DNA from 3 places in the Microbacterium testaceum StLB037 genome. Region 2 is predicted to be linked to each of the others. Evidence: predicted binding sites of a transcription regulator. Region 2 holds the regulator's gene; each other region holds the start of a gene.

The links. Region 2 encodes HrcA, which represses chaperone genes, less so after heat shock. Its sites were predicted from a motif close to TTNGCACTCGNNNNNNNCGAGTGCNAA; they were not measured.
Region 1: a site for HrcA is predicted at 2,550-2,576, ahead of MTES_RS12595 (Hsp20/alpha crystallin family protein). Genes of this name have one in related genera too.
Region 3: a site for HrcA is predicted at 3,738-3,764, ahead of groES (co-chaperone GroES). Genes of this name have one in related genera too.

Annotation. Positions count from the first base shown of each region.
Region 1 is NC_015125.1:2,760,817-2,770,390, reverse strand. Features, by position in the region: gene MTES_RS12610 (SDR family NAD(P)-dependent oxidoreductase) at 1-654, shown strand, start outside; gene MTES_RS12605 (DUF2231 domain-containing protein) at 962-1,528, opposite strand; gene MTES_RS12600 (manganese catalase family protein) at 1,525-2,406, opposite strand; gene MTES_RS12595 (Hsp20/alpha crystallin family protein) at 2,662-3,117, shown strand; gene MTES_RS12590 (hypothetical protein) at 3,355-3,717, opposite strand; gene MTES_RS12585 (hypothetical protein) at 3,981-4,307, shown strand; gene MTES_RS12580 (NAD(P)/FAD-dependent oxidoreductase) at 4,373-5,563, shown strand; gene MTES_RS12575 (SRPBCC family protein) at 5,815-6,267, shown strand; gene MTES_RS12570 (aldo/keto reductase) at 6,335-7,327, opposite strand; gene MTES_RS12565 (hypothetical protein) at 7,481-7,912, shown strand; gene MTES_RS12560 (GNAT family N-acetyltransferase) at 7,954-8,367, shown strand; gene MTES_RS12555 (PepSY-associated TM helix domain-containing protein) at 8,318-9,574, opposite strand, start outside.
Region 2 is NC_015125.1:3,650,490-3,660,063, forward strand. Features, by position in the region: gene MTES_RS16705 (alpha/beta fold hydrolase) at 1-387, opposite strand, end outside; gene MTES_RS16710 (pyridoxal phosphate-dependent aminotransferase) at 453-1,607, shown strand; gene lepA (translation elongation factor 4) at 1,637-3,481, shown strand; gene MTES_RS16720 (DUF1990 family protein) at 3,504-4,148, shown strand; gene hemW (radical SAM family heme chaperone HemW) at 4,148-5,365, shown strand; gene hrcA (heat-inducible transcriptional repressor HrcA) at 5,588-6,628, shown strand; gene dnaJ (molecular chaperone DnaJ) at 6,690-7,811, shown strand; gene MTES_RS16740 (16S rRNA (uracil(1498)-N(3))-methyltransferase) at 7,814-8,548, shown strand; gene MTES_RS16745 (HIT domain-containing protein) at 8,700-9,047, shown strand; gene MTES_RS16750 (PhoH family protein) at 9,097-9,574, shown strand, end outside.
Region 3 is NC_015125.1:856,430-866,003, forward strand. Features, by position in the region: gene MTES_RS03935 (ABC transporter ATP-binding protein) at 1-425, shown strand, start outside; gene MTES_RS03940 (ABC transporter substrate-binding protein) at 815-2,128, opposite strand; gene rarD (EamA family transporter RarD) at 2,284-3,225, opposite strand; gene groES (co-chaperone GroES) at 3,362-3,658, opposite strand; gene MTES_RS03955 (class I SAM-dependent methyltransferase) at 3,792-4,979, shown strand; gene MTES_RS18360 (hypothetical protein) at 4,986-5,393, opposite strand; gene tsaD (tRNA (adenosine(37)-N6)-threonylcarbamoyltransferase complex transferase subunit TsaD) at 5,390-6,490, opposite strand; gene rimI (ribosomal protein S18-alanine N-acetyltransferase) at 6,490-7,134, opposite strand; gene tsaB (tRNA (adenosine(37)-N6)-threonylcarbamoyltransferase complex dimerization subunit type 1 TsaB) at 7,134-7,766, opposite strand; gene MTES_RS03980 (alpha/beta fold hydrolase) at 7,830-8,753, shown strand; gene MTES_RS03985 (sensor histidine kinase) at 8,728-9,574, opposite strand, start outside.

The DNA.
Region 1 (9,574 bases), 890 kb from region 2:
ATCGACGTCTGGGTCGCCTCGGCCTCGGTCTTCTCGTACGGCTCGGTCGAAGACACCCCCGACGAGGTGCGCGATCGAGTGATGGAGACGAACCTCCTCGGGCACATGCGCGCGGCGCGCGCCGTCCTCCCCCACTTCCGCGCGGCGGGGCTCGGGACGATCGTCTTCGTCGGATCGCTGTACTCGCAGGTCGCGGGACCGTACGTCTCGTCCTACGTCGCCGCGAAGCACGGTCTGCTCGGCTTCTCGCGGTCTCTCCGGCAGGAGATGCTCGCGCACCGTGGCATCCGGATCAAGATGGTGCTGCCGGCGAGCGTCGACACGCCGATCTACCAGCGCGCGGCGAACTACACAGGGCGGACCGCGTTCCCTCTCCCGCCGGTGGTGGCCGCTGACCGCGTGGCGCGGGCGATCGTGCGGGTGACGCGCGGTCCGCGCAACGAGGTGGGCGTCGGTGCCGCGCAGTTCGTCACCCGTCCGCTGCAGTTCCTCGCGCCTCGGGTGTACGACCTGTTCATCCGCGTGCTCCAGCGCGTCCTCGGGCTGCGTCGCCGCCCCGCAGCCCCGACGCCCGGTGCGGTGCTCGCCGCGAACCACGACACGGGCGCCGTCAGCGGGGGCTGGTCGCGCGTGCCCGTCCGACGCCCGCGCTGACCCGCGCGTCGCCGGTTGCCTGAGCGCGCCGGAGTGCTCGGACGGGGCGGAGGAGGCTGAGCCCGCCGAAGCCCCCCGGGCGGGCCGCCCGGGCCGGCCCCTTCGACAGGCTCAGGGACCTCCACAGGCTCGCGGACCTCACCCACACGCCCGCGACACCGGGCGGAGGAGGCTGAGCCCGTCGAAGCCCCCCGGGCGGGCCGCCCGGGCCGGCCCCTTCGACAGGCTCAGGGACCTCCACCGGCTCAGGGACCTCGACAGGCTCAGGGACCTCCACCGGCTCGGAGACCCGACGGGCCCGGGGGCGTCAGGCGGACTCGAATCCCTCGCGTTGCGTGTTCTCGTCGGCGACCCGAACACCCCAGCGGTAGGCGAGCTTGCCGCCGAGCCATCCCGAGACGCTGAGGCCGGCGGATGCCACGACACTCAGGCCGAACGCGACGACCGGCACCCGGCCGAGGTCGAGCATCCGGACCAGGAGGCCGAGCGAGAACAACACCATCGCGGTCACATTCAGCACGAGGTGCGCCACGGCCGTGCGCCGCGCGGGCGTCCCCCGGGGGATCCGCGACATGTCGAGCAAGCCGAGCACCGAGGCGCCGACGGCTCCCCCGAGTCCGATGGCGATGAGCCAGCGCGAGCCCGTCGCGAACGCCCGGGGGTCGTCGGAGGCGAGACCCAGCAGGTCGAACACGAGGCTCGACGACCACGCCCCGATGGGAATCGTGACCGCCACCGGATGGAACGGGTGCCCGTAGGGGCCTGCGACGATCGCGCGCGGGACCTTGGCCGCGCGCATGGCGGGGAAGCTCGCTCCGCTCCGCGGCGCCGAGACCGTCGAGGGTCCCGGCGTCGCGGCATCCGTCCCGCTCATTCCTTGTGCAGCGCGTCCTGCGCGCGGCCGGCCAGCTTCTCGACCGTGTTCGGCAGCTCGGTCGTGCCGTAGAAGCGCACGTCGGGCTTGGTGGGCGGGGGCATCGGAACGCCCGCGGGCGGCTCGGGAAGGTAGGTGAACTCCCCCTTGCCGTCGGGGGTCGGGCCCGAGGCCCAGGTTCCGTCGCCCGCCTGCGTGCCGTCGCTGAAGTTGATGTACTGGTACGCCACGTCGCGATCCTCCTTGTCCAAGGGGAAGTTGCTCGGCACGGGGAGCGACTCGTATCCCTCGGCCTGCAGCTCGGCGGCGGCCGCAGCCCACTGGTTCTGGTGCATGGTGTCGCGGGCCAGGAGGAACGCGAGAAGGTCCTTCACGCCGTGGTCGTCGGTCTGGTGGTAGAGCCGGGCGACCTGCACGCGCCCCTGCATCTCGGCGTTGGCGTTGGCGGTGAAGTCGGCGAGCAGGTTGCCGCTCGCGGTGATGAAGCTGCCCTGCCACGGGTTGCCGTTGGAGTCGACCGGGCGCGCGCCGGCGCCCGCGACGATGCCGTGCTGGATGTCGGTCCCCCCGATGACGGCGGCGACGGTCGGGTCGTCCTGGACGGCCTCCTCGGTGATGCCGAGCGGCGACTTCTCGAGCAGCTGCGCGATCATGATCGCGAGCATCTCGACGTGGCCCATCTCCTCGGCGCCGATCCCGAACACGAGGTCGCGGTATTTGCCGGGCATGTGCATGTTCCACGCTTGGAACTGGTACTGCATCGCGACCGAGATCTCGCCGTACTGCCCGCCGAGCACCTCCTGGAGCTTGCGCGCGTAGACGGCGTCGGGCTTGTCGGGGGTGGCGGAGTGCTGAAGCTCTTGCCTGTGGAAGTACATCGTCTCTCCTCACCGCACCGCTGGGGGGATCGTGGTCAGGTGACCGGGGCGGCGCGTGACAGACAGCGAACGTCGGGATCGCGGCATCCGGGATGGGGGTTGTCGGCGGGCACTTCGTGCGCCACAATCGCGCACCCGAGGCCTTGGCACTCTCCACCCGAGAGTGCTAATCTGGACGCAGTTGAGCGGACACGACTCAACTTCACAGAACCTTCCGGATGCCGATGTCCGGACCGATCGAAAAGGAGAATCGACATGGCCACTTACGACCCCTTCCGCGACCTCGACCGCCTCGCGTCGACCCTTCTCGACGCACGGCGCGGCGGCGGACCGCGACGGATGCCGATGGACCTCTACCGTGACGGCGACCACTACGTCCTCGCCGCCGACCTTCCGGGCGTCGACCCGGGTTCGGTCGACATCGACGTCGACGGTCAGCTGCTGACGATCCGCGCCGAGCGGACCCTCGCCTCGGGCGAGGGCGTGAAGTGGATCACCCGCGAGCGCGAGACGGCATCGTTTGTCCGCCAGCTCAACCTCGGGCAGGGCATCGACACCGACAACATCAGCGCGTCGTACCGCAACGGCGTGCTGAGCGTGACGATCCCCGTGAGCGAGAAGGCGAAGCCGCGACGCATCGCCGTCTCGACCGACGACCACGACGGCGTCATCGAGGCGCACGAGAGCACGCCGCAGCTCATCGAGCAGTGACCCGTGCCGAGGGGGCCGGTCCGTCGGGGCCGGCCCCCTCGTCGTGCGCTGTCACGGGTCGCGGTCCGCGCGTCCCGTCGATCGGGCGGCGCGCGAGGGCTCGACCGCGTGCGGGCGAAACTCCTGAGATTTCGGTACCGGGGCGGACGCCACGGGCGAAGCCGGGCGTTGCTGCCCGAAATCTCAGGAGTTCGGCCCGCCCCGCCCGGACAACCTGGGGCGGGACGGGCGAGAGACTCAGAGGTCCTCGGGAGCGAGGTCGCCCTGGCCTTCCTCGCCGAGTTCGACGATGCCGGGGTCTTCGCCCTGCGAGTCGGTTCCGGTGGACTCCGGGTGGATGTCCTCGAGGGGGATGTCACTGTCGTCCGCGGGGATCTCGGCGGGGTCAGCGCCGGTCGCCGTCGCCGGGTTGATGTCCTCGGGATCCACCCCCGCGTCGATGGCGGTCGTGGCGTCCCATTCCGCCTGCGCGGGGTCGAGTGCGGGGTCGGGCTCGATGGAGGTGTCTCCGTCGCGCAGCGGCTGCGCGGCCGCGAGACCGCCGTCCGGGTCGGTGACGGGGACGTCGGGGGTGGACGGGTCGATCGAGGCGTCGCTCATGGGGAATCCTTTCGTTGACGGCCCCCTCATCCCATCGCGGCTCCCGCACCCGGACCCGCCCCTTGACAGCCGCGCGACGACGCACCGGGCAGCGCGAGGACTACGGGGAAAACTACTGGGTCGTCCCCGCCGCACACCGCCCGGGTGCTGAGACTCGTACCCAAAGCGCCGCCCGGACGGGGCGCGCCGGGCCGCGCTGCCCCGCCGAGCGGCTTCGATAGCACGGACGCAGCAGCGGGCTCGAGGCCCGCGGGGAGGGATACGTGGGCAAGTTCATCTATGAGGGCGGGGTCCGCAACGAGTTCGAGGACCGGCTCCTCGCGCACCTGCAGGTCGTGGTCGGCAACAAGCTGCGCCGCGGCGAACCGTTCTACTTCGTCTGGAAGGACGACATCAGCACCGGCGGCGGTCGCACCTCGGTGTGGCTGCACCCCCGAGCGAACCTCGTGTTCAAGTTCAACGGCGGACGCCCGCCGGCGCTGAACCGCGCGTGGCTCGAAGCCCTGATGTCGACGGCGAACTCCCCCACCGGTCTGTACGTCGTGCCCGAGCCGGCCGAGGACAGCGTCGCCGCCACGACGTTCGCCTAGTCGGGCACCCCGCCACGGCTGTCAAGGCGCTGGCGCACACCGGGGGCATGCCGTTGCGTGAGGACATGACGAACCCCCGCATTGTCGTGATCGGCGGTGGCAACGCCGGGTTGTCGGTCGCCGGTCGCCTCCACCGCGCCGGCCTGGCCGACATCACGGTCATCGAGCCGCGGACGCTCCACGTCTTCGCTCCCCTGCAGTCGCACATCGCCGGCGGAGCCGCCCGAGCCTCGGAGGCCGCGCGCGCCCAGGCCGACGTCATCCCTCCGGGGGTGCGGTGGCTGCGCGACGAGGTCTTCACGGTGGATGCCGACACCCGTCGCGTCCATCTCGTCTCGGGTGGGCGCATCGACTACGACCAGCTCGTCATCTGCGCCGGGATGCGCATGGCGTGGGAGCAGGTCCCCGGCCTGCCCGAGGCGATGGACGCCGACTCGGGCATCTCGAACTACGACTACGCCCTCGCCGCGAAGGCCTCCACCGTCCTGCGCGATCTCCGGTCCGGAACCGTCGTCTTCACGCAGCCGCCCGAGCCCGCGTCGTGCGGCGCGGCCGCCCAGAAGCCGATGTATCTCGCGTGCGACTGGTGGCGCGCGATCGGGGTCCGCGACGACATCCGCGTGATGTTCGTGTGCCCCGACCCCGTGCCGTTCGGCATCCCGGCGATCGATCGCGAGCTGCAGCGCAAGCTCGACGAGTACGGCATCGAGGTGCGGTACAGCCGCGATCTCCGATCCGTGGATGCCGAGACCCGGACGCTCACGATCGGTCGCGGCGACGCGTCCGAAACCCTCGAGTACGACGTCCTGCACGCGGTTCCTCCGCAGCGCGCGCCCGAGTGGATCGCGGGCAGCGGGCTCGCGGCATCCGATGATCCGCACGGGTTCGTCGACGTGGATCCGGAGACGCTGCAGCACGTGCGGCATCCGGAGATCTGGGCGGTCGGCGACGCGGCGGCGGTGGCCACCCGGCGGTCCGGAGGAGCGATCCGCCAGCAGGCGAAGGCGCTCGTGAAGAACCTGCGCGCCACCCTGGCGGGACGAACGCCCCCGCAGAAGTACAACGGGTACAGCGTGGTGCCGTTCACCGTGTCGCGCGGCACCGTGGTGTTCGCGGAGTTCGACCGGTGGGGGCACCTGCAACCGACCGTGCCGTTCTGGCGCACGCTGTACCGGGAGCGGAGGCTGTCGTGGATCGCCGACCGGCGCGTGCTGCCGTGGGTGTACTGGCACCTGATCCTCCGCGGCCGCGCCTGACCCACCGCACCCCGCCAGGTCCCTGAGCCCATCGAAGGGACCGCACCCCAGCCACCCCGCCAGGTCCCTGAGCCCGCCGAAGGGACCGCACCGCCACCACGCGCCGGAGGCTTCGACAAGCTCAGCCACCTCCCCCGCGATGAGCACCCGCGCGTATAGGTCATGAACGCTGATCCCTCAACCCCGGGGGTGGGGCGACCGCGACGCGCGAAGACTGGGGGCACCCCGGAAACCACACGAAAGAGGACACCATGGCACAGGTCATCGAAACCATCGACGTGAACGTTCCCGTCCGCGTCGCGTACAACCAGTGGACGCAGTTCGAGGAGTTCCCGCACTTCATGAGCTTCGTGGAGTCCATCACGCAGAAGAACGACACCCTCACGCACTGGAAGGTGAAGATCGCCGGGGCCGAGCGCGAGTTCGACGCCGAGATCACCGAGCAGCACCCCGACGAGCGGGTCGCGTGGAACAGCATCGGCGGGGACGAGAACCACGCCGGTGTCGTGACCTTCCACCGTCTGTCGGACGACGAGACGCGCGTCACGGTCCAGATCGACTGGGCGCCCACCGGCGTCCTCGAGAAGCTCGGCGCGGTCTTCGGCGCGGACGACCACTCGGTCAAGAAGGACCTCGAGAACTTCAAGAAGTACATCGAGTCGCGCGGTGCCGAGTCCGGCGCGTGGCGCGGCGACGTCAGCTGACGCCTCCCCCGAACGACGAGAGCCGGGTCCGCCTGTAGAGGCGGGCCCGGCTCTCGTCATGCGTGGGTCACCACTGCGAGTGGATCTCCGCGCGCAGACGGCGGTCGTACACGTCGCGGACGAGAGCGTCGAACGCGTCGAGGTCGAAGCCGCCCTCGAGCAGCTCCGCCGCCTCAGCGTTCGCGGTGGCCTGCGACACCGAGCGCGCTCCCGGGATGACCGAGGTCACCCCCTCGCGGGACGCGATCCACGCGAGCGTCGCCGCGGGCAGTGTCACACCCTCGGGGAGGGATGCCTTGAGCTCGTCGGCCGCGGCCACGCCCTCGTCGAACGGCACACCCGAGAACGTCTCGCCCTTGTCGAACGCCTCGCCGTTGCGGTTGTAGGTGCGGTGGTCGTTCTCGGCGAACGTCGTGGACCGGGAGTACTTCCCCGAGAGCAACCCGCTCGCCAGGGGCACACGGGCGAACACGGCCACGTTCTTCTCGGCCGCGAGCGGCAGCACCTCGTCGAGGGGCTTGAGGCGGAACGGGTTGAAGATGATCTGCAGGTTGGTCAGGTTCGGGCGGTTCAGCGCCGACAGAGCCTGGTCCATCGTCTCGACCGAGGCACCGTACGCGGCGATCACCCCCTCGGACACGAGCTGATCCAGCGCGTCCCACGTGGCGTCGTCGTCGATCACCGCGGACGGCGGGCAGTGCAGCTGCACGAGGTCGAGCGTCTCGGTGTCGAGCAGACGGCGCGAGCGGTCGAGCCAGCCACGGAGGTTCTCCATGACGTAGTTCTCGGGCACCTGGTCTTCGCGGCGGCCCATCTTGGTCGCGACGGTGATGTCATCGGCATCCCGGCGCTTCAAGAACGACCCGATGATCTGCTCGGACCGGCCGTCGCCGTAGACGTCGGCGGTGTCGAAGAGGGTGACGCCGGCGTCGGCCGAGGCGGCGAGCACCGCGCGCGCGTCGTCTTCGCTGACATCCCCCCAGTCGGCACCGAGTTGCCAGGTACCGAGACCGATCGCCGAGACATCGCGGCCGGTACGGGAGAGGGGGCGCTGCTGCATGGGGTGTCCTTTCGACGCTGTCTCGAGCCTAGCCAGCGCCTCCGACATCGGGGCGGGTGGATGCCGGGACTCGGGCGTTCTCCCCGCGTCAACCCCGTCACCGATGTCGGACCCCGCGCCTAGCGTGGCCGCACATCCCACGGAAGGACCGCCATGAGCACCCCCACCCCCGAGCATCTCCCCGGCGCGGATCACGACGACACGGTCGCGAACTCCGACGGCCTCACCGCCGACGTCCCCGCGGGCGGTGCCGGAGCCGACAGCGGAGCGGTCGCCGCAACCGAGATCGATCCCGACGACGACGCCCGCGTGCAGAACGTCTCGAGCCAGAACGACCTGCCCGGAGTTGGCACGCGGGCCGCGGACGGCGGCATGGAACGCGGCACCGACGACGCGCGCGGCGGCAACGGGTCGACCTCGCGCCACCACGAAGACACTCCCGCGACGGCGCCCGCCGCGACCGACGAGCCGGAGCCGCACGTCGACGGCGACGACCCCATCGCGAAGTACCAGCCCGGAGTGGGCCGCGACTCCGCCGCCTCGAGCCGCATCGCGCAGAGCCTGCCCGATCCCGACGACGCCTGATCGGGCCCGGCCCGGCAGCTGACGCGTGCCAGGCTGGGACGATGGACGACCTCCGCCTCGAACCCCTCGCCCCGACGCTCGAGGACTATCTCGAGCTCCGCCGCGCCTCGGGACTCACGCCGAAGCGCCCCGAGCAGGGCGCACCGGCACTGACGAACAGCTGGGCATGGCGACGGATCGTGGATGCCGGGGGTCGAGCGGTCGCGATGGGTCGGGTCATCGGCGACGGCGGGTGGTACTTCCTCGTGGCCGACATGGCGACCCTCCCCGGCTACCAGCGGCGCGGACTCGGGCGCCGCATCCTCGAGGGCCTTCTCGCGGAGATCCGCGCGAAGGCCCCCGAGGGTGCGTACGTGACGCTCTTGGCCGACCCGCCGGGTCAGGCGCTATACCGCAGCCTGGGCTTCACCGAGCCAACGAACGGCTCGGTGACGATGCATCAGTTGCTGCGCTGACTCCCTCGACCGGCGTCCGGCCCGGGCGATCGATCCGCCGCCGCGCGCGCCACCCGAGCAGCACGTCGAGCACGACGAAGGCCGCCAGCGGATAGCCGACCATCGGGAGCACCCATCCGATCAGCACCGCGACGACGACGACCGCTCCGACTCCCCACCACGGCGCACCGCGCAGAGCACCGCGCGCGGGCGGGGCCGCGACTCCCCGCGTCGGGCGACGCTTCCACCACATCGCGTAACCGAGCACGACGAGGGCGGCGATTCCGACGGCCAGCGCGAACAGCGCCAGCTGGTTGACCAGGCCGAACATCGATCCCATGTGCAGGTCGATGCCCCAGCGCGAGAGCTTCGCGAGCAGCGGGAAGTCCGCGAAGTCGACGCGGTCGACGACCTGCATCGTCGAACCGTCGATCGCCACCGCGTCCACCTCGGTCGGAAAGCTCCGGTGGATCTCCTGCACGACCCAGGCGGTGCCGGGAGCGCTCGGCGGGCGGATCTCGACGTCGCCGGTGTTGACGTTGATCCGCTTCGCGATCGCGAGCACCGCGTCGAAGGTCGCCGGGTTCGCCGCGCCCGTCGGCTGTCCGGGCGCCGCCCCACCGTGATCCGCGTGCGCTCCCCCGGCGGTGGCTGTGCCGTCGAGCGAGGTGTCCAGCGACGGCGTCGCGCCGCCGATCGCGGCGCGCAGGTCCGTCACGTGGGCGCCCGCGAACGTCGACCAGGTGATCCCGGTCGCCGAGAGGAACAGCGCCCCCAGCACGACCCAGATCCCGACCGCCGAGTGCCAGCCCGACAGGCGACGGTACCCGCGGTGCCCGCGGTTCGGTCGCAAGAGATCGCGGCGTCCGCGACGGCTCCGCACGAATCGTCCGATCCAGAGTCCCAGCCCCGCGAGAGCGACGATTCCGAGCCAGGATGCCGCGAGCTCGCTGTACCACCGACCCGGGGCACCCACGTGGAGGGAGCGGTGCAGATCGCTGATCCAGTGCCGGACCGGCAGCGCTCCGCTCGTGCCGTAGACGGGGAGATCGCCGCGGACCTGCGTCGTGGCGGGGTCGACGAAGATCGCCCGGGTGGTGCTCTCCGGAAGCGACTCGTCGGCGAACATGACGCGCGTGGTCGCGCCGGGTTCGGGCGCGGGCCGCACGGCGACGGGCGCGGCACCGGAACCGACGTACGCCTCGGCGGCCCGGATCTGGTCGGCCAA
Region 2 (9,574 bases):
GAGACCCCGGTCGGGCAGGCTGTCGAACCGCCGCGCCAGGAACCGATACGCCGCCAGCCCGACTCCGCGCGGGATCGAGGTGCAGGATGCCGCGATGAACGCCGCGACCGGCGGCGGCTCCTCTCTCCCCACGTACTCGATGGACAACAGACCGCCCATCGAGTGCCCGACGAGGAGCACGGGCCCGCGAGTGGCGGCATCCTGAACCGCCCGGTCGATCGTCGCGAACGCCTCGTCCAGCGTGAACTCCTCGCCGAGGCGACTGCCGTGCCCGGGCAGGTCGACGGCCGTGACGGGGGTGCCGCGCTCCTCGAGGTGCGCGACCTGGGCTCGCCACATCGTCGCCGACGTGCGGATGCCGTGCACGAGCACGACCTGGACCGACATGGCATCCAATCTACGAAAGCGAAGCCGTGACCGAGCCAGAAATCTGCTCTGCCTAGCATGAGCCCATGCCACAGCTCTCGTCTCGCTCGTCGGGGATGCCCGCGTCGGGGATCCGCCGCATCTTCGAGCTCGCCCTGCGGCGCCCCGACACCGTCATGCTCGCGGTCGGAGAGCCGGTCGCGGAGCCGCCGCGCCACATCTTGGCGGCCGCCGCCGACACCTGGGTCGCCGCTGATGTCCGCTACACCGCCAACGCGGGCATCCTCGAGCTGCGCGCGGCGATCGTCGACAAGCTCCGGCGCGAGAACCAGCTCGTCGTCGACACCGACCGGATCCACGTCACGAACGGGGGCACGCAGGCCCTGTCCCACGCGATCCTCCTCACGCTGGACGAGGGCGACGAAGTCCTCGTCCCCGACCCCGGCTACACGGTCTTCTCCATGGCACCGCGCATGGTCGGAGCCGTTCCGGTGCCGTATCGCCTGCGGGCCGAACACGGATTCGCCCCTCGGGCCGCCGACCTCGCCGCGCTCGTCACCCCACGCACCCGGGCGATCATCGTCAACTCCCCGTCGAACCCCCTCGGGGTGGCCTACCCTCGCGAAACGCTCCAGCAGATCGTCGACCTCGCCGTCGCCCACGATCTCTGGATCCTCTCCGACGAGGTGTACGAGCGTTTCGTGATGGATGCCGAACACGTCTCGGTCGCGACACTCCCGGGCGCGGCGGAGCGCACCCTGACGGTGCACTCGGTATCCAAGACGTACGCGCTCACCGGCGCGCGCGTGGGGTGGCTCGTGACGCCGCCCGGTCTCGGGGAGGTGCTCGGCAAGGTCCAGGAAGCCACGACCAGCTGCGTCAACACTCCGGCCCAGCGCGCGGCGCTCGCGGCTCTCACCGGCCCGCAGGCCGCTCTGCGCGATGCGCGGGACATGTACCGCGAGCGGCTCCGCGCGAGCTGCGCGCTCCTCGACGAACGCGGCATCCGGTACCTTCCGCCGACCGGGGCCTTCTATCTGTGGGTCGACGTCTCGCACGCCTCACGCGGCGACGTGGCCGCGTGGGCCGAGCGCTTCCTCGTCGAGAGGGGCGTCGCCGTCGCCCCGGGATCCGCGTTCGGCGCGGGCGGGGAGGGGTGGATCCGCATCTGCGCGGCAAGCCCGTGGGAGGACCTCGCCCGGGGTCTCGCGGCTCTGCCGGCACCCGTGCGCCCGTCGTGAGGCATCCCCTCCCGTAGAATCGACGGAACATGTCCCCGCGCGCCCTGAAGCCCCTCGAGCCGTCTGCCACTCCGCCGGAGCAGATCCGCAACTTCTGCATCATCGCTCACATCGACCACGGCAAGTCGACGTTGGCCGACCGCATGCTGCAGATCACCGGCGTCGTCAGCGACCGCGACATGCGGGCGCAGTACCTCGACCGGATGGACATCGAGCGCGAGCGCGGCATCACCATCAAGTCGCAAGCGGTCCGGATGCCGTGGTCCACCGCCGACGGCACGTTCGCCCTCAACATGATCGACACGCCCGGCCACGTCGACTTCACGTACGAGGTCAGCCGTTCGCTGGCCGCGTGCGAGGGAGCGATCCTCCTCGTCGATGCGGCACAGGGCATCGAGGCCCAGACGCTCGCGAACCTCTACCTCGCGCTCGAGAACGATCTGACGATCATCCCGGTGCTGAACAAGATCGACCTGCCCGCGGCCGACCCCGACAAGTACGCGGCCGAGCTCGCCGGCCTCATCGGCGGCGACCCCGCCGACGTGCTGCGGGTGAGCGGCAAGACCGGCATGGGCGTCGAAGAGCTGCTCGACCTGATCGTCGAGAAGATCCCGGCCCCGGTCGGAAAGGCCGACGCGCCGGCCCGCGCCATGATCTTCGACTCGGTGTACGACGCCTACCGGGGCGTCGTCACCTACGTCCGCATGATCGACGGTTCGCTGCAGCCGCGCGAGCGCCTGCAGATGATGTCGACCGGCGCGACGCACGAGGCTCTCGAGATCGGCGTGTCGAGCCCCGAGCCCGTCCCCACCAAGGGTCTCGGCGTCGGTGAGGTCGGCTACCTCATCACCGGCGTGAAAGACGTGCGGCAGTCGAAGGTCGGCGACACGATCACCACGCACCGCAAGCCCGCCACGGATGCGCTGCCGGGTTACACGGACCCGAAGCCCATGGTCTTCTCGGGCATCTACCCGATCGACGGAAGCGACTACGCCGAGCTCCGCGAAGCCCTCGACAAGCTCAAGCTCTCCGACGCGTCGCTGCAGTACGAGCCCGAGACCTCGGTGGCCCTCGGCTTCGGTTTCCGCGCCGGCTTCCTCGGCCTGCTGCACCTCGAGATCATCACCGAGCGCCTGTCGCGCGAGTTCGGTCTCGACCTCATCACCACCGCCCCGTCGGTGACGTACGAGGTGACCACCGACACCGGCGACACCGTCTCGGTCACGAACCCCAGCGAGTACCCCGACGGGCGCGTCGCCTCGGTGTCGGAGCCGATCGTCAAGGTCGGCATCCTGCTCCCGAAGGACTACGTCGGCACCGTCATGGAGCTCTGCCAGTCGCGCCGCGGCACCCTGCTCGGCATGGAGTACCTCAGCGAGGACCGCGTCGAGCTGCGCTACCACATGCCCCTCGGCGAGATCGTCTTCGACTTCTTCGACCACCTGAAGTCGCGCACGCAGGGCTACGCGAGCCTCGACTACGAACCGGCCGGCCAGCAGACCGCCGACCTCGTGAAGGTCGACATCCTGCTCCAGGGCGAGAAGGTCGATGCCTTCAGCTCGATCGTGCACCGCGAGAAGGCCTACGCGTACGGCACGCTCATGGCCGAGCGCCTGCGCAAACTCATCCCGCGCCAGCAGTTCGAAGTGCCGATCCAAGCGGCGATCGGTGCCCGCATCATCGCCCGCGAGACCATCCGCGCGATCCGCAAGGACGTGCTCGCCAAGTGCTACGGCGGTGACATCACCCGAAAGCGCAAGCTCCTCGAGAAGCAGAAAGAGGGCAAGAAGCGCATGAAGATGGTGGGCCGCGTCGAGGTTCCCCAGGAGGCGTTCATCGCCGCCCTGTCGGGAGACGTCGAGGCGAAGAAGTAACGACCGAATCGAGAGGGAGATCATGCGACGGCAGAACTTCACCGACGACACGGTCGACTACGCGGCGGTCGGTGCCACCCAGGCGCCCGACCTCATGCAGTATCCGCCGGAGCACTCCGTGCCCGCCGAGGACGCGTGGCGCATCGGCAGCGGCGAGGAGCGTTTCGCCGCGGCGAGCGAGCTGCTGCTGTCGTGGGCGCCGCTGCGCTCGGGTGATCTGAGCATCAGCGATGTGCGCCCGGCATCCGGAGGCGGATACTCCGGCGTCGGGTTCGACGCCGAGGGGGCCCCCGTCGCCCCCAGCAGCCTCGAGCCGGAGCAGCGGTTCGCCGTCGACGGGACGCCCTTCGTCAGCCCGGGTGCGGGCGTGCGGCTGCACGGCAAGGTCGACGGCCACCGCGCCGACGCCGAGCTGCGCGTGATCTCCGTCTTCGAGGAGCCGCGCCGCGTCGGCTTCATCCTCGGCACCGTCGGCCACTCGATCGTCAGCGGCGAGGAGCTTTTCGTCGTCGAATGGCGCGACAACGACGAGGTGTGGTTCGTCGTCCGGGCGTTCGACCGCCCGACCGTGCCGTCCTACCGCCTGTTCGCGAGCCGCCTCCGCCGCCGCCGGCGCGCGCTCTTCACGCAGTACCTGCGCGCGATCTCTCCGCTGTACACGTCCTGATGGGCGGACCTCTTCCCCTCGGAGACCCCGCACCCGCGGACGGACACCTGCCCGCCGACCTGACGATCGACCCGTCGACCGACTTCGGCGTCTACCTCCACGTGCCGTTCTGCCGCGTCCGCTGCGGGTACTGCGACTTCAACACCTACACCGCGAGCGAGCTGCGCGGCGCCCGGCAGGACGACTTCGCCGACACGCTCGCCGCCGAGGTGCGCCTGGCGGGACGGGTGATGGATGCCGCGGGCAGCCGCCGCGTGGCATCCACGGTGTTCTTCGGAGGCGGCACGCCGACGCTGCTCCCGCCCGGCGACCTCGCGAGAATGCTCGACGCGGTGCGCGCGGAGTTCGGGATCGCGGACGGAGCCGAGGTCACGGTCGAGGCCAACCCCGACACGGTCGACGACGCGGTGATGGAGACCCTCGCCGCAGCGGGGGTCACGCGCGTGTCGATCGGCATGCAGTCGGCGCGAACCCACGTCCTCGCGGCCCTCGATCGCACCCACGATCCGGCCAACGTCGCCACGGCGGTCGCCGCGGCGCGGCGCGCGGGACTCGACGTGTCTCTCGATCTCATCTACGGCGCACCGGGGGAGTCGCTCGACGACTGGCGCGCGTCGCTCGAGGCCGCCGCGGTTCTCGAACCCGACCACATCTCGGCCTACGCGCTGATCGTCGAAGACGGCACGAAGCTCGCGCGGCAGATCCGCTCCGGCGCCGTGGCTGAGCCCTCCGACGACCTGCAGGCCGACATGTACGAACTGGCCGACGAGCTCCTCGCCGACGCCGGGTACGACTGGTACGAGGTGTCGAACTGGTCGCGCGGCGTTCCGCACCGCTCGCGCCACAACCTCGCCTATTGGCGCGGCACCGACTGGTGGGGCTTCGGACCGGGCGCGCACAGTCACGTCGCCGGCCTTCGCTGGTGGAACGTCAAGCACCCCGCGGCGTACGCGCAGCGCCTCGCCGCCGAGGAGTCGCCGGCCGCAGCCCGCGAACGGCCCGACGAGACCGCCCGTCGCCTGGAGTCGGTGCTCCTGCGCAGCCGGATCCGGGAGGGGCTCGCGGTGTCCGAGCTGCTCGGCGAGGGCCGCAAGGCCGTGGCATCCCTCATCGCCGACGGGCTCGTCGAGGGTCCGGATGCCGTGCGCGGGCGCATCGTGCTCACCCGCCGCGGGCGGCTCTTGGCGGATGCCGTGGTCCGGGCGCTGACGGCCTGACCCCCGCCTGCGATGCCGCCTGACTCTGGGCGTTCGTTCCGCGATAAACGCCGTTCCTCGCGAGACACACGGCGACGCACCGTGTCTCGGGAGGAAGCGCGTTTCTCGCGGGTCGAAAGAACGCCAGCGCCCACGGGCCGCGAGCCGCTCGACGCGGGGCCGCGGCGATCGTCGTAGAATTGGCACTCAGTCAAGTCGAGTGCCAAACGGGAGGAGCAGCTCATGGTGTCGGAACGCGGCCTTCAGGTGCTCCGCGCGATCGTGCAGGACTACGTCGACACGCGCGAGCCGGTCGGCAGCAAGGCCATCGTGGACCGTCACGCCTTCGGGGTGTCGGCGGCGACCATCCGCAACGACATGGCGCTTCTCGAAGACGAGGAGCTCATCGTCGCCCCGCACACGTCGTCGGGGCGCGTCCCGACCGACAAGGGCTACCGCGTCTTCGTCGACCACCTGGCCGAGTTGCGTCCGCTCTCGAGCGCACAGCGCAGCGCGATCACCTCCTTCCTCGACCAGGCGGGCGACCTCGACGATCTGCTCGCGCGCACCGTGCGCGCCCTCACACAGCTGACCGGCCAGGTCGCGATCGTGCAGTACCCGTCTTTCGCGCGCGCCAATGTCACGCACGTCGAGCTCGTCGCCCTCGGCGGTCCGCGCGTGCTCGTCATCCTCGTCACCGACACCGGTCGTGTGTCGCAGCGCATCGCCCTCGTGCCGGCCGAGCCGGGCGAGACGGAGATCGTCCAGCTGCGTGCGCGGGTCGGCGCCGTTCTGGTGGGCCGCAGCGTCGCCGACTGCGTCCAGCGGGTCGCCGAAGCCGTCGCCGACGGCCCGCGCCCCGGCGTGCTCCTGGACGCGATCGCCGATGCCGTGCTCCGCGTGGTGGGCGAAGAGCTGGAGGAGTTCCGCCAGGACCGCCTGGTGATGGCCGGCGCCGCCACCCTCGCCAAGCGCGAGCAGGACTTCCGCGGCAGTATCTATCCGCTGCTCGAGGCGATCGAGGAGCAGGTGACGCTGCTGCGCCTGATGAGCGAGATGGTCGCGGACGACAAGGGCCTCTCGGCCAGCATCGGCCGCGAGAACGAGCCCTTCGGCCTCGTCGAGGCGTCGGTCCTCGCCAGCCGGTACGACGGATCGACGGGCGGCGCCCGCGTCGGTCTGCTCGGGCCCACGCGCATGGACTACTCCTCCAACCTCGCGGCGGTCCGCGCCGTCGCGCACTATCTGACCCGGATGCTCGAAGACGACGACAGCGCACGCTGAGCGCGAGCACGACGGACACCCCACCGAGAACGACCCCGCGCAAGCGGACAGGAAGGCGATTGTGGCTGACCACTACGAGGTCCTGGGCGTCGAGCGCGACGCCAGCCCCGAAGACATCAAGAAGGCGTACCGACGCCTGGCACGCCAACTCCACCCCGATGTGAACCCCGGCGAGGACGCGTCCGAGCGTTTCAAGCTCGTCACCCATGCCTACGACGTGCTGAGCGACCCCGAGCAGCGCCGTCGTTACGACATGGGCGGCGACCAGAACCCGTTCGGCGGCGGGGGAGCGGGCGGATTCGGCGGCTTCAGCGACATCTTCGAGACCTTCTTCGGCGGCGCCCAGGGCGGCGGCGGCCGCGGACCGCGCCCTCGTTCGCGCCGTGAGCGCGGGCAGGACGCCCTCGTGCGCGTCACCCTCTCGCTCGGCGATGTCGTCTTCGGCGTGCACCGCGACCTCGAGGTCGACACCGCCGTGCTGTGCGAGACGTGCCAGGGTGCCTGCACGGCGCCGGGCACCAGCGAGGTCACGTGCGACATCTGCCACGGCTCGGGTCACGTGCAGCGCACGGTCCGCAGTCTCCTCGGCAACGTCGTGACCAGCCAGCCCTGCAACGTCTGCCAGGGTCACGGCACGACCATCCCGTACCCCTGCAACACCTGCCAGGGCCAGGGCCGCGTGCGCGCGCGTCGCACCGTCTCGGTCGACATCCCGGCCGGCGTCGAGTCGGGCCTGCGCCTGCAGCTCCCGGGTTCGGGCGAGGTGGGCCCCGCCGGCGGCCCCAACGGCGATCTCTACATCGAGGTCACCGTCGAGGCGCACGAGGCGTTCAGCCGCGAGGGCGACGACCTGCTCGCGACCCTCGAGGTATCGATGCCGGACGCCATCCTCGGCACGACCACGACCATCGAGTCGCTCGACGGCAGCGTCGACCTCGAGGTGCGCCCCGGAGTCCAGTCCGGCGACGTGCTGACGATCAAGAACCGCGGCATCACCCCGCTGCGGGGAAGCCAGCGCGGCGACCTGAAGGTCGGCGTGCAGGTGGTCACGCCCACGCGGCTCGACCACCGGGACCGTGCCCTCATCGAGGAGTTCGCGAAGCGCACGAAGGCTCCCAAGCCGCGCCTCGCCGAGCACCAGCAGGGCATGTTCGCGAAGTTCCGCGACCGCTTCCGGCACTGATCGTGGCCCTGCATTTCGTCACCGACGCCGCGGCATCCGCTCAGTCCGGCGACGTCGTCGAGCTGACCGGTTCCGAGGCGCATCACGCGTCCGCGGTGCGTCGGGTGCGCGTCGATGAAGCGGTGACCCTCGGCGACGGACGGGGCACGTGGCTGACGGGCCTCGTGACCGCCGCGTCTCCGAAGCAGGTCGATGTCCGCATCACCGCCCGCGAGGACGTGCCCGCCCCGAGCCCGCGCTTCGTACTCGTCCAGGCCCTCGCCAAGGGCGACCGCGACGAGCTCGCCGTGCAGGCGGCGACCGAGCTCGGCGTCGACGCGATCGTGCCGTGGCAGGCGTCTCGGAGCGTGTCCCGCTGGGATGCCAAGGCCGAGAAGGGCCTCGCCCGCTGGCGGACCATCGTTCGTGAGGCCGCGAAGCAGGCGCATCGCGCGTGGATCCCCGAGGTCGAGGGGCTGGCGCGCACGGCCGACCTGGTCCGGCTCGCCGCGACGTCGCAGGTGTTCGTGCTCGAGCCCTCGGCACCCGCTCGTCTCACCGCCGTCGCCACCGAGGCGTCGGACGGCCGCGACGTCGTGCTCGTGGTCGGACCGGAGGGCGGGATCGCGCCCGAGGAGCTCTCCGCGCTCGAGCGAGCCGGTGCGCGGCAGGTCCGCCTCGGCGAGACGGTGCTGCGCACCTCCACCGCCGGTGCCGCCGCGATCTCGGTGTTGTCGGCGGCGCACGGTCGCTGGTGACAGCCACGCGTCCCAGGTTTGGGGCACGTTCCTCCGTTTGGGGCGCGGCAATTCACGCCCCAGACGGCGAAACGCGCCCCAAACCCTGAAAGCCGGTCGGGCGCGGAGGGACCCAGCCCCGATGTCGGAGCCCGTCGATAGACTGGATGCCATGAGCGAACCGTCCATCTTCACGCGCATCCTGCAGGGCGAGATCCCGGCCGAGATCGTCGCCGAGACGGAGAACGTGTTCGCGATCCGCGACATCGCTCCGCAGGCCCCGGTGCATCTGCTGGTCATCCCCAAGACGGCGCAGTACCGCAACGTCGTCGAGCTGGCGGCGGGCGACCCCGATCTTCTGACCGAGGTCATCGGCCTGGCGAACACCGTGGCCGCCGAGCACGCCGACGGCGACTTCCGTCTCGTCTTCAACACCGGCGAGGGTGCCGGTCAAACCGTCTTCCATGTGCACGCCCACGTCCTCGCGGGCGGCCTGAACGAAAAGAGCCTGGGTGGCTGATTCCCCCGAGAAGAACGTCGTCGACCACATCGAGGTCGACGGCGTCGCCATGGTGCAGCTCCTCGGCCCGCAGGATCGTCTCCTGCGCGTGGTCGAGAAGGAGCACCCCGAGGTCGACGTGCACGTGCGCGGCAACGAGGTCACCCTGTCGGGCGCTCCGGATGCCGTGCGCGCGGCGCGCGGCCTCGTCGACGAGCTGCTGGCGATGACCCGCTCCGGCCACGGGCTCGACCCGGCGGACGTGTCGAGCTCGAACCGCATGCTGCGCTCCGAGGGCGGTCCGCGGCCGTCCGAGGTGATGGGGGAGGCGATCCTCTCCTCGCGCGGCAAAGTCATCCGCCCCAAGACCGCCGGGCAGAAGGCCTACGTCGACGCGATCGACGAGAGCACGATCGTCTTCGGCATCGGCCCCGCCGGTACCGGGAAGACCTACCTCGCGATGGCCAAGGCCGTGCAGGCGCTGCAGCGCAAAGAGGTCAGCCGCATCATCCTCACGCGTCCCGCGGTCGAGGCGGGGGAGCGCCTGG
Region 3 (9,574 bases), 1.2 Mb from region 2:
TCTACCAGAAGCCGCGCGAGTTCCAGACCCAGCTGGAGCGCATCTTCGAGATCTTCCCCGTTCTGGCCGACCGTCGCGGTCAGCGTGCCGGCTCGCTGTCGGGCGGTGAGCGTCAGTCCGTCGCGATGGCCCGCGCGCTCATGATGGACCCGTCGGTCCTGCTGCTCGACGAGCCGTCCGCCGGCCTCTCCCCGGTGCGCCAGGACGAGACCTTCATCCGGACGCGCCGGATCAACAAGGCGGGCGTCTCGGTCATCATGGTCGAGCAGAACGCCCGTCGCTGCCTGCAGATCTGCGATCGGGCGTACGTGCTCGACCAGGGCAAGGACGCGTACACGGGCACCGGCCGCGACCTGGCCAAGGATCCCAAGGTGATCCAGCTCTACCTCGGCACGCTCGCGACCGACGTCGAGGGCGCCGCCTGACCGACCCCGAACAACGGGCCTCGTGCCACGGCTTCCCCGCCGCGGCACGAGGCCCGTTTCGTGTGTCCGGGAGGGACGGACGGATGCCGTGCCGGCGGCGCCAGGAGCCTCTCTGGGGCTTGGAGGCACACAGGGCCCCGCGTGAGTGCGGTGCCAGGAGCCCCTCCCCGCCGGGAGGCACACACGGCCCCGCCGTGACTGCGGCGCCAGGAGCCCCTCCGGGCCTGGAGGCGCGCAGAGCCCGCGCGCCTGCGTCGTCAAGAACCCCGCCCCGCGGCGGCCCACAGCGGCGCCGTGGTGGCCTCCCGCCCGAGCCCTGGCATCCCTCCCGCACGCGAAAGGGCGGCCCCGGCGAACCGGGACCGCCCTTCGGCGTCAGACGAGGGGGCTCAGGACTTGCCCTCGACGGCGCTCTGCCAGATCGGCTTGTTGTCGGCGTCGAACTCGTAGATGCCCACGAAGGCGCTCGACGGGTCGTTCTGCGCGTTGAACGGGCCGACGCCGGAGACACCCTTGTACTGGATGCTTCCGCCACCGGCGAGAGCCTCGGCGCACTCCTTGTAGGTGGAGCAGGCGGTGCCACCCTCAGCACCCGACACGGCGGCCAGGTTCTTCTGGATGGTCGTCGGGTCGGTCGCGCCGCCCTTCTTGGCGGCGAGCGCAGCCAGGATGGTGGCGTCGTACGACTCAGCGGCGTACGAGTAGTCGGACAGAGCCGAGCCCTCGACGCTCTGGTGCCAGTCCGACGCACGCTTCTTGAAGTCGTCCGCGGCGTTGGCCCCCGGGATGGTGCCCTTCGCGCCCTCGAGCGTGCCCTTGTCGAACACCTTCGAGTAGTCCGACGTGTTGCCGTCGGTGTAGTAGGTGCTCTTCATGTCCCAGCTCTGCGAGACGAGCTCGGGGACGATCGCCTTGGTCTCGTCGAACGCGATGACGACGATGGCGTCGGGCTTCGACGCGATGGCCGCGGTGACCTCCGACGAGAACGTCGTCTGTCCGGGCGGGAACTCCTGGCCCTTGCCCTTGCCGCCGTACGTGACGGTGCCGCCGGCGTCTTCGACCGTCTTCTCGATGACGTCACGCAGGCCCGTGCCGTACGCGTCGTTGAAGACGAGGAACGCGACGCTCTGCTTGCCGTCGCCGACGATGAGCTGGCCGAGCGCCGAGCCCTGGACGGTGTCCGGCGGAGCGGTGCGGAAGAAGAACGGGGACTTGCCCGAGAGCTCGGCCGAGGTGTTGGCCGGCGAGATCTCGACGACCGGAGCCGCCGCGAGCTTGTCGACGACGTTGAGCGAGACCGACGACGAAGCCGCACCGATGGCCACGGAGACCTTGGCGTCGATCAGCTTGTCTGCGGACGCCGACGAGACGGCCATGTCGGTCGAGTCGCCCGAGTCGGTCCAGAAGGTGCACGCGGAGTCACCGGCTTCGACGATGTCGTTCACCGCGAGGCCGACACCGGCGATCTCGGGCGGGCCGAGGAAGGCCAGGGTGCCCGTCTGCGGCAGGATCGTGCCGACCTTCAGCGTGTTGGCGCTGGTGGCGTCGGCCGCGCAGTCCTGGCTGGCGTAGTTTCCTGCGGGCGCCGCAGTCCCGGTGGAACCAGCGTCGTTGCCGCCTCCGCCGCTACAGCCGGCGAGCGTGAGGGTGGCTGCGGCCGCGAGTGCTGCGGCAGCGAACCACCCCTTCTTGGAATGAACCATCTGGCTCGTCCTTTCGATGATGATGCGTGGCCTCGCCACGCGGTGGGACGAACCTAACCGCCGTGTGTTACGAATGTGTTTTCGTCCGGAGACTGCGCCGAAATCGTTATGAATCGCGTGTGCGCGCGCGTGCCGGAGAGTGCGTTTTCTGCTGGTCAGACGGGTTCTGCCACGTCGGAGATCGCGGCGCGGTGGCGGCGCGACATCACGATCGAGTCCACGCTCAGCACGACGAGGGCGACCCACACCAGGGCGAAGCCGATCCATCTCTCGACCGTCATCGGCTCCCCCAGGACCCACACGCCGATCGCGAACTGGATGATGGGGGCCACGAACTGCAGGAGACCGATCACCGTGAGCGGCACACGGCGCGCGCCCGAGGCGAACAGGAGCAGCGGAACGGCGGTGACGGCCCCGGCGAGCAGCAGGAGAACCGTGTGCAGCGTGCCCGCCGTGCCGAGCGTGATCCCGGTCAGGTTCGCGACGAACAACAGCTGGATCGCGGCGACCGGGAGGAGCCAGAGCGATTCGAGGGTCAGACCGCTCACGGCATCCACCGCGGGACCGATCTGCTTCTTCACGAGCCCGTAGAAGCCGAAGGAGAACGCGAGGGTCAGGGCGATCCAGGGGAAGGCCCCGTACCCGATCACGATCACCGCGACGGCGACGACGGCGAGGCCGATCGCGATCCACGGCACGACCCGCAGACGCTCGCGGAGCACGATGACTCCGAGCAGGACGGTCACGATCGGATTGATGAAGTAGCCGAGGCTCGTCTCGATGACGTGGTTCGTCAGGGCGCCGTACAGGTAGGTCTGCCAGTTGATGTAGATGAGGACCCCCGCCACCGCGGTGAGCCCCATGAGGCGGGGCTGCCGCACGATCGCGAGGAACGGTCGCCAGGCCCGAAGGACCGTGAGCAGGATCAGGCAGAAGACGAAGGCGAGGATGATCCGCCAGGCCACGACCTCGAACGGGCCGGTGGGCTTGAGCTGCAGGAAGTAGATCGGCAGGACGCCCCAGAGCAGGTAGGCGCCGAGGGCGTACAGCGCACCGCGGGTGCTCTCACCGGTCGGAGCGGGAGGCGCGGGGGTCACCGATCCAGCCTACGCGGGCGGTCGCGCGTCGAAGCGCCGCAGGTGGTCTCTTTCCTGCCAGATCGCGAGCGGCCGGGAACGACGAAGGCTCCGGATGCCATGGCATCCGGAGCCTTCAGACGATCTGACGCGGTGATCAGCGGACGACGACCGCCAGCACGTCGCGAGCCGAGAGCACGAGGTACTCCTCAGCGCCGAACTTGACCTCGGTGCCGCCGTACTTGCTGTAGAGCACGCGGTCGCCGACGGCGACGTCGAGGGGGACGCGGTTGCCGTTGTCGTCGATGCGGCCGGGGCCGACGGCGACCACTTCGCCCTCCTGCGGCTTCTCCTTGGCGGTGTCGGGGATGACGAGACCACTCGCGGTGGTCTGCTCAGCCTCGACCTGCTTGATGACGATGCGGTCCTCGAGCGGCTTGATGGAAACCGACACGGTCTACCTCTTCTTTCTCGTTACAGAAGACTTGTCAGCACTCACGCGGGGAGAGTGCTAATCCGAGTGTAGAGAAGCGTTGGCACTCACGCAACGCGAGTGCCAACACATTCCCGCGCCTAGGCTGAATCGGGTGGATACCCGCGAGTTGACCGCCCTGCTCACCCCCGACGGCCTGCGTCTTCTCGACGAGGTGGGCCGGATCGAGTCCACCGACGACGCGGCTCGCGCGGTGTCGCGCCTGCGGGCGGCGGGGCACTCCCCCGACCTCGTGTCGGCGGTCGTGGGCCAGGCTCGGCTCCGCGTGCGGGGAGCGGCGAAGTTCGGGCCGTTCGCAGACCGGATGCTGTTCACCCGCGCCGGCCTCGAGCAGGCGACGCGCCTGTCGATCGCCGCCCGGCACGCAGGGCGCTTCCGCGCCGCGGGGATCACGCGCGTCGCGGATCTCGGGTGCGGCATCGGCGGGGACGCCCTGGGGATGGCGGGCCTCGGCCTGCGCGTGGATGCCGTCGATGCCGACGAGGTGACCGCCGCGATCGCCGCGTACAACCTCGCGCCCTTCGACGACGCGGTGACCGTCCGGCACGCGCGCGCCGAAGACGTCGACCTCGACGGCGCGGATGCCGTGTGGCTCGACCCCGCGCGACGCACGGCGGGGCACTCCGAGACGCGCCAGGTGTCGTCGACAGAGTGGTCCCCCTCGCTGGACTGGGTCTTCGCGCTGCTGGCGGAACGGTCCGGCGGGGTGAAGCTCGGACCGGGCTTCGACCGGGGGCAGATCCCCGACGACGTCGAGGCGCAGTGGATCAGCGCCGACGGCTCGACCATCGAGCTCGTCCTGTGGGCGGGAGCGCTCGCCCGCTCGGACGTGCGCCGCGCGGCGCTGGTCGTGCGCGGCGACGAGGCGTGGGAGCTCACGGCTCCGGCCGACTCCCCCGACGTCGAGCCGCACGAGCTCGGGGCGTTCGTGCACGAGCCCGACGGGGCGGTCATCCGCGCGCGGCTCATCGGCGAGGTCGCCCGCGCGCTCGAGGCGGGGATGCTGGCCCCGGGCATCGCGTACCTGACGTCCGACGCGGCCCTGACGAGCCCGTTCGTCTCGTCGTTCCGCGTGCGCGAGCAGCTGCCCGCCGATCCGAAGAAGCTCGCCCAGTCGCTGCGCGCGCGGGGGATCGGAACCCTCGAGATCAAGAAGCGCGGCGTCGACGTCGACCCGGCGGTCCTGCGCAAGAAGCTGTCGCTGCGCGGTGACGAGTCGGCGACCCTGATCCTGACGCGCGTCGGCTCGAAGCGACTGGCCCTGCTGGCCGATCGGGTCTGACTGCCGTCACGCGGGGAGCTGCGAGAAGCCCCAGATCAACCAACCGGCGCTGAACACGCCCGACAGAAGCGAGAGGACCAGGGCCCACACCGCGACGCGCCGACTGTCGTGCGCGCGACGCACGGACATCACCGCGATGATCGCCGCCACCGCGCTGAGCGGGAGCAGCCATCCCCAGAAGAACGACGACGCCAGGGCGACGATCGCCAGCCCCAGCGCCCACGGGGCGAGGGAGCGCGGCGGCTTCGGCGTCGGGGGCACGTAGGGGATCACGTGATCGCCGAACGCCGCCATCTCGAGCTGCGCGGTCGCGAGGCGACCTTCCTCCCCGTCCGTCTCCCCGGCGTCGGGGAGGGCGGTCGCGCCCTCGACCTCTTTGCGTGCGCGCCGAGTCGGCGGCGACGTCTCGCTCACGCGGGGGCTCCGGGGCGGGATGCCGGGGGCTCGGCATCCGGATCCTCCGCCACCTGGATCTCGGTGACGGGCAGGGTCGAGTCGGCGCCGAAGGCGAGGGTCGACGGAGGCCGCCCCGAGGAGATGAGCTCGGCCGCGAGGGCCGCGATCATCGCGCCGTTGTCGGTGCAGAGTCGCAGCGGCGGGATGCGGACCGCGACACCCGCGGCCGCGGCGCGCTCGAGGGCGACGTCGCGCAGACGCTTGTTCGCGATGACGCCCCCACCCAGCAGCAGGCGGGGCACGCCGTGGCGGGCGCACGCGTCGAGGGCTTTGGTGACGAGGACATCGACGACGGCCTCGCGGAAGGACGCTGCGACATCGGCCACCGGCACGGGCTGGCCGGCGGCCTCGTGCTGCTCGACCCAGCGCGCGACGGCCGTCTTCAGGCCCGAGAACGAGAAGTCGTAACGGTGGGATGCCATGTCGGAGGCGCGCGACAGACCCCGCGGGAAGCGGATCGCGGTCGGGTCGCCGGAGGCTGCGGCGCGATCGATCTCGGGGCCGCCGGGGTAGGGCAGCTTCAGCAGACGCGCGACCTTGTCGAACGCCTCGCCCGCGGCGTCGTCCATCGTCTCGCCGAGCAGCTCGACGTCGCTCGTGAGGTCGCGGACGAGAAGGAGCGAGGTGTGCCCACCGCTGACGAGCAGGGCGACCGTGGGGTACTCGAGCTCCCCCGCGTCGGCATCCAGGATGTCGGCGGCGATGTGCCCGACGAGGTGGTTCACGGCGTAGAGCGGCTTGTCGAGGGCGACGGCGAGGCCCTTGGCCGCGCCGACCCCGACCATGAGGGCACCGGCGAGGCCCGGGCCGCTGGTGACCGCGACGGCGTCCAGATCGGCGAGGGTCACGCCCGCCTCGGCGAGAGCCGCGTCGATCGAGGGCTGCAGGGCCTCCAGATGGGCGCGCGCGGCGACCTCGGGCACGACACCGCCGTAGCGGGCGTGCTCGTCCATGCTGGAGGCGATCGTGTTGCTGAGGAGCTGTCGGCCGCGGACGATGCCGATGCCGGTCTCGTCGCAGCTGGTCTCGATGCCGAGCACGAGGGGCGCGTTCATCAGCACCAGCCCTTTCCGGTCGTGGCGGCGGAGGCCTCGGGGGTGCCGGACCCTTCGACAAGCTCAGGGACCTGGGGGGTGCCGGACCCTTCGACAAGCTCAGGGACCTGGGGCGTGCCGGACCCTTCGACGGGCTCAGGGACCTGAGGGGTACCGGGCTCAGGGACCTGCGGGGCGTCGGCGCGGCGGGAGAGCCAGCCGCGGAGATCGAGCCGCATCACGATCGCGTCGACGTCGTCGGGCTGGTAGTACCGCGGACGGCGCCCCACCTCGATGAACCCCTCCGAGGCGTAGAGCGCCTGGGCGACGGGGTTGTCGGCGCGCACCTCGAGGAAGACGTCGTGCACCTCGCGTCGACCCGCCTCCTCGAGCAGGGCCGTCAGCAGCGCACGCCCCCGGCCCCGGCCCCGTGCGGCCTCGGAGATCGTGATCGTCTGGATGTCGGCATCCCGAGCCCCGCGCACCGCGCGCAGACCCGCGTACCCGATCAGGCGACCGGCCTCCTCGACGACGACGTACCACCCGTGCGGCGACGCGAGTTCCTCGCGCATCATCGCCGCGCTCCAGGCGTCGGTCGGGAAGGACGCGTGCTCGAGCGCCATGATCCCGTCGAGATCGTCGAGGGTCGCGGAGCGGGTGGTCATCAACTCACCCGCTTCGGGGCGTGCGCGGCCACCACGTCGGGGCTGCGGAGGTACAGGGGCTCCGTGCCCGCGAGGGTGCGTCCCGCGTCGAGCGCGCGGGCGGCGGCGAGCGCGACCATCGCGGCCGAGACGCTCGTGGCATCGGAGCGGACGGCGCCGAGGTCGGCGAGCCGCCGATCGAGCTCGTCGCGGGGGCTGAGGGCGGCATCCGTGATCCGGATCGGGAGTCCGTCGTCGTCGATCCCGTCGTAGACGCTGTACGCGAACTCCCGACGACGGGCATCGGTGACGACGGCGAAGCGGGGGGTCTCGACGGCGGTGAGCGCGTCGGCGAGCAGGATGCCGAGCGCGATCCCGTCGTGGCTCGGTACGGGAACGACCGGGATGCCACGCCCCAGCGCGTACACTCGCGCCGTCGCGATGCCGACGCGCAACCCGGTGAAGGGTCCGGGCCCCATGCCGATCGCCACATGGGTCGGCGCCGGAGCGACCGACGTCGCGCGCCGCAGGAGGTCGCCGATGACCTCGGCGTGACCGAGGGGGTTGGCGCTCTGCTCGTCCGCGAGGACCTCGCCGTCGCGCGTGATCGCCGCGACGGCGGTGCCGAGCGAGGTGTCGATGCCGAGGATCACCGTTCCAGGGTATCCGCCGCGGGTCATGGCATCCGATCGGGGTCCCTGTTCCGAACAAGGGACATGGATCCCACTGCCCTCGGCCTGCGCCGACTCGTCGTCCCCACCGCGGTGGGGACCATCGTCGTGCACGCGGGGCGGGTGTCGGGGAGCCCGGTGGCCACGGTGCTCCTGCACGGTGCCGCGGGGTCGTGGCGCACGTGGGCTCCGATGATCGCGGCGTCGGACGACATCCGGTTGCCCCTCTCGGACATCGTGGCGATCGATCTGCCCGGGTGGGGCGAGTCGGCCGGGCCCGTCCCCGATCCGGGCGACCTCGCGGTGGCGGTGGCCGCCGTGGTGCGAGCGCTCGGGTATCCGCGCTGGCGCGTGGTGGGACACTCCCTCGGGGCGGTGGTCGCGCTCGACGTGGCCGCGCGTTTCCCCTCCGCGACCGTCGGCGTCGGACTCGTCTCGCCGAGCGGGGAAGGCGCCCGGACCGTCGCGCGGCACCCTCTCCGCGGCATCCTGACTTTGCCGGGACTCGCCGGGATGGTCGCCGCGATGCACGTGCTCCGCGGGCTCGGCCCGCTGTCGCGCCCTCTTCTCACGCTCCTGGCCCGGACGGGGATGCTGAGCGTGCTGGCACGCCCCCTGTTCCGGCATCCGTCCCGCGTCGACCGCGCCGAGACCGACGCCCTCGCGACCGAGATCCGGCCCGCGGCGTTCCTCGCGGCCGCGCGGACGGCCCGCACCCACGACGATGCCGTGTGGCGACGCGTCGCGTGCCCCGTCCGATCTGTACGGGGACGCCATGATGTCTTCGTCGCCGCCCGCGACGCTCGGGCGTGGGCCCGGACGATCATCGACTTCGACGAGGTCGCGCTCGAGGACAGCGGGCACTTCGCGCACGTCGAGCAGCCGATCCCGACGTTGCGCGCGCTCCGGGCGGTCTGGGCTGCCGACCGCGCGCCCGCCCCCGTCAGGCGGTCGGCAACCGCAGCGTGACGACGGTCCCCGCGCCTTCGCGGGAGCGCAGCTCGACGCCCCCTCCGTGACGGTGCAGGATCGTCCGCACCAGCGAGAGGCCGATGCCCGAGCCGGGCACGTCCCGCGCGTTCGCCGCGCGCGCGAGGTCGTCGAAGACGAGGGACTGGGCGTCGGTCGGGACGCCGCGTCCCGTGTCGGCGACCTGGATGACGGCGCCTCCCCCGTCCTCGCGCAGTCGGACCTCGATCGGTCCGGATGCCGAGAACTTCACCGCGTTGGCGAGGACGTTGTCGAGGGCCAGGGCGAGCAGGTCGGGGTCTCCCGGGAGCACCGGCACCGACCACGGCACCCGCTCGGCGATGACGCTGATCCGGCCCCGCGCCTCGGGGCGCTGCTGCTCGATCGCGTGCACCGCATCGCGAGCGAGCGCCTCGAGGTCGACCGGCTCGGTCTCGAGCGGCCGCGTCTCGATCTCGGACAGCTTGCGGAGGTCGCCGACGAGGGCCGCGAGCCGCCGCGCCTGCGCGTCGATGACCTCGACGTGCGCGGGGGCGTCCGCGGGATCGACCCCGGCGAGGGTCGCGCGGATCGCGGTGATCGGGTTCTTCAGCTCGTGGTCGAGCCGCGCGAGGAAGCGGCGATGAGCGTCGCGCTCCTCGCCGCGCCCGCTTCGGTATCCCTCGCCCCGGGCACGGTCGGACGCCGCCTTCGTCCGGCCCCGGCGCGCCGCGACCGCCACGACCACCGCGGCGACGATCGTGAGGGCCAGGCCGACGAACAGCGCCACCAGCGGCAGCGCGGTGCTCACGGTGAGCGCCCGTCGCTCGCCGACGGCGAAG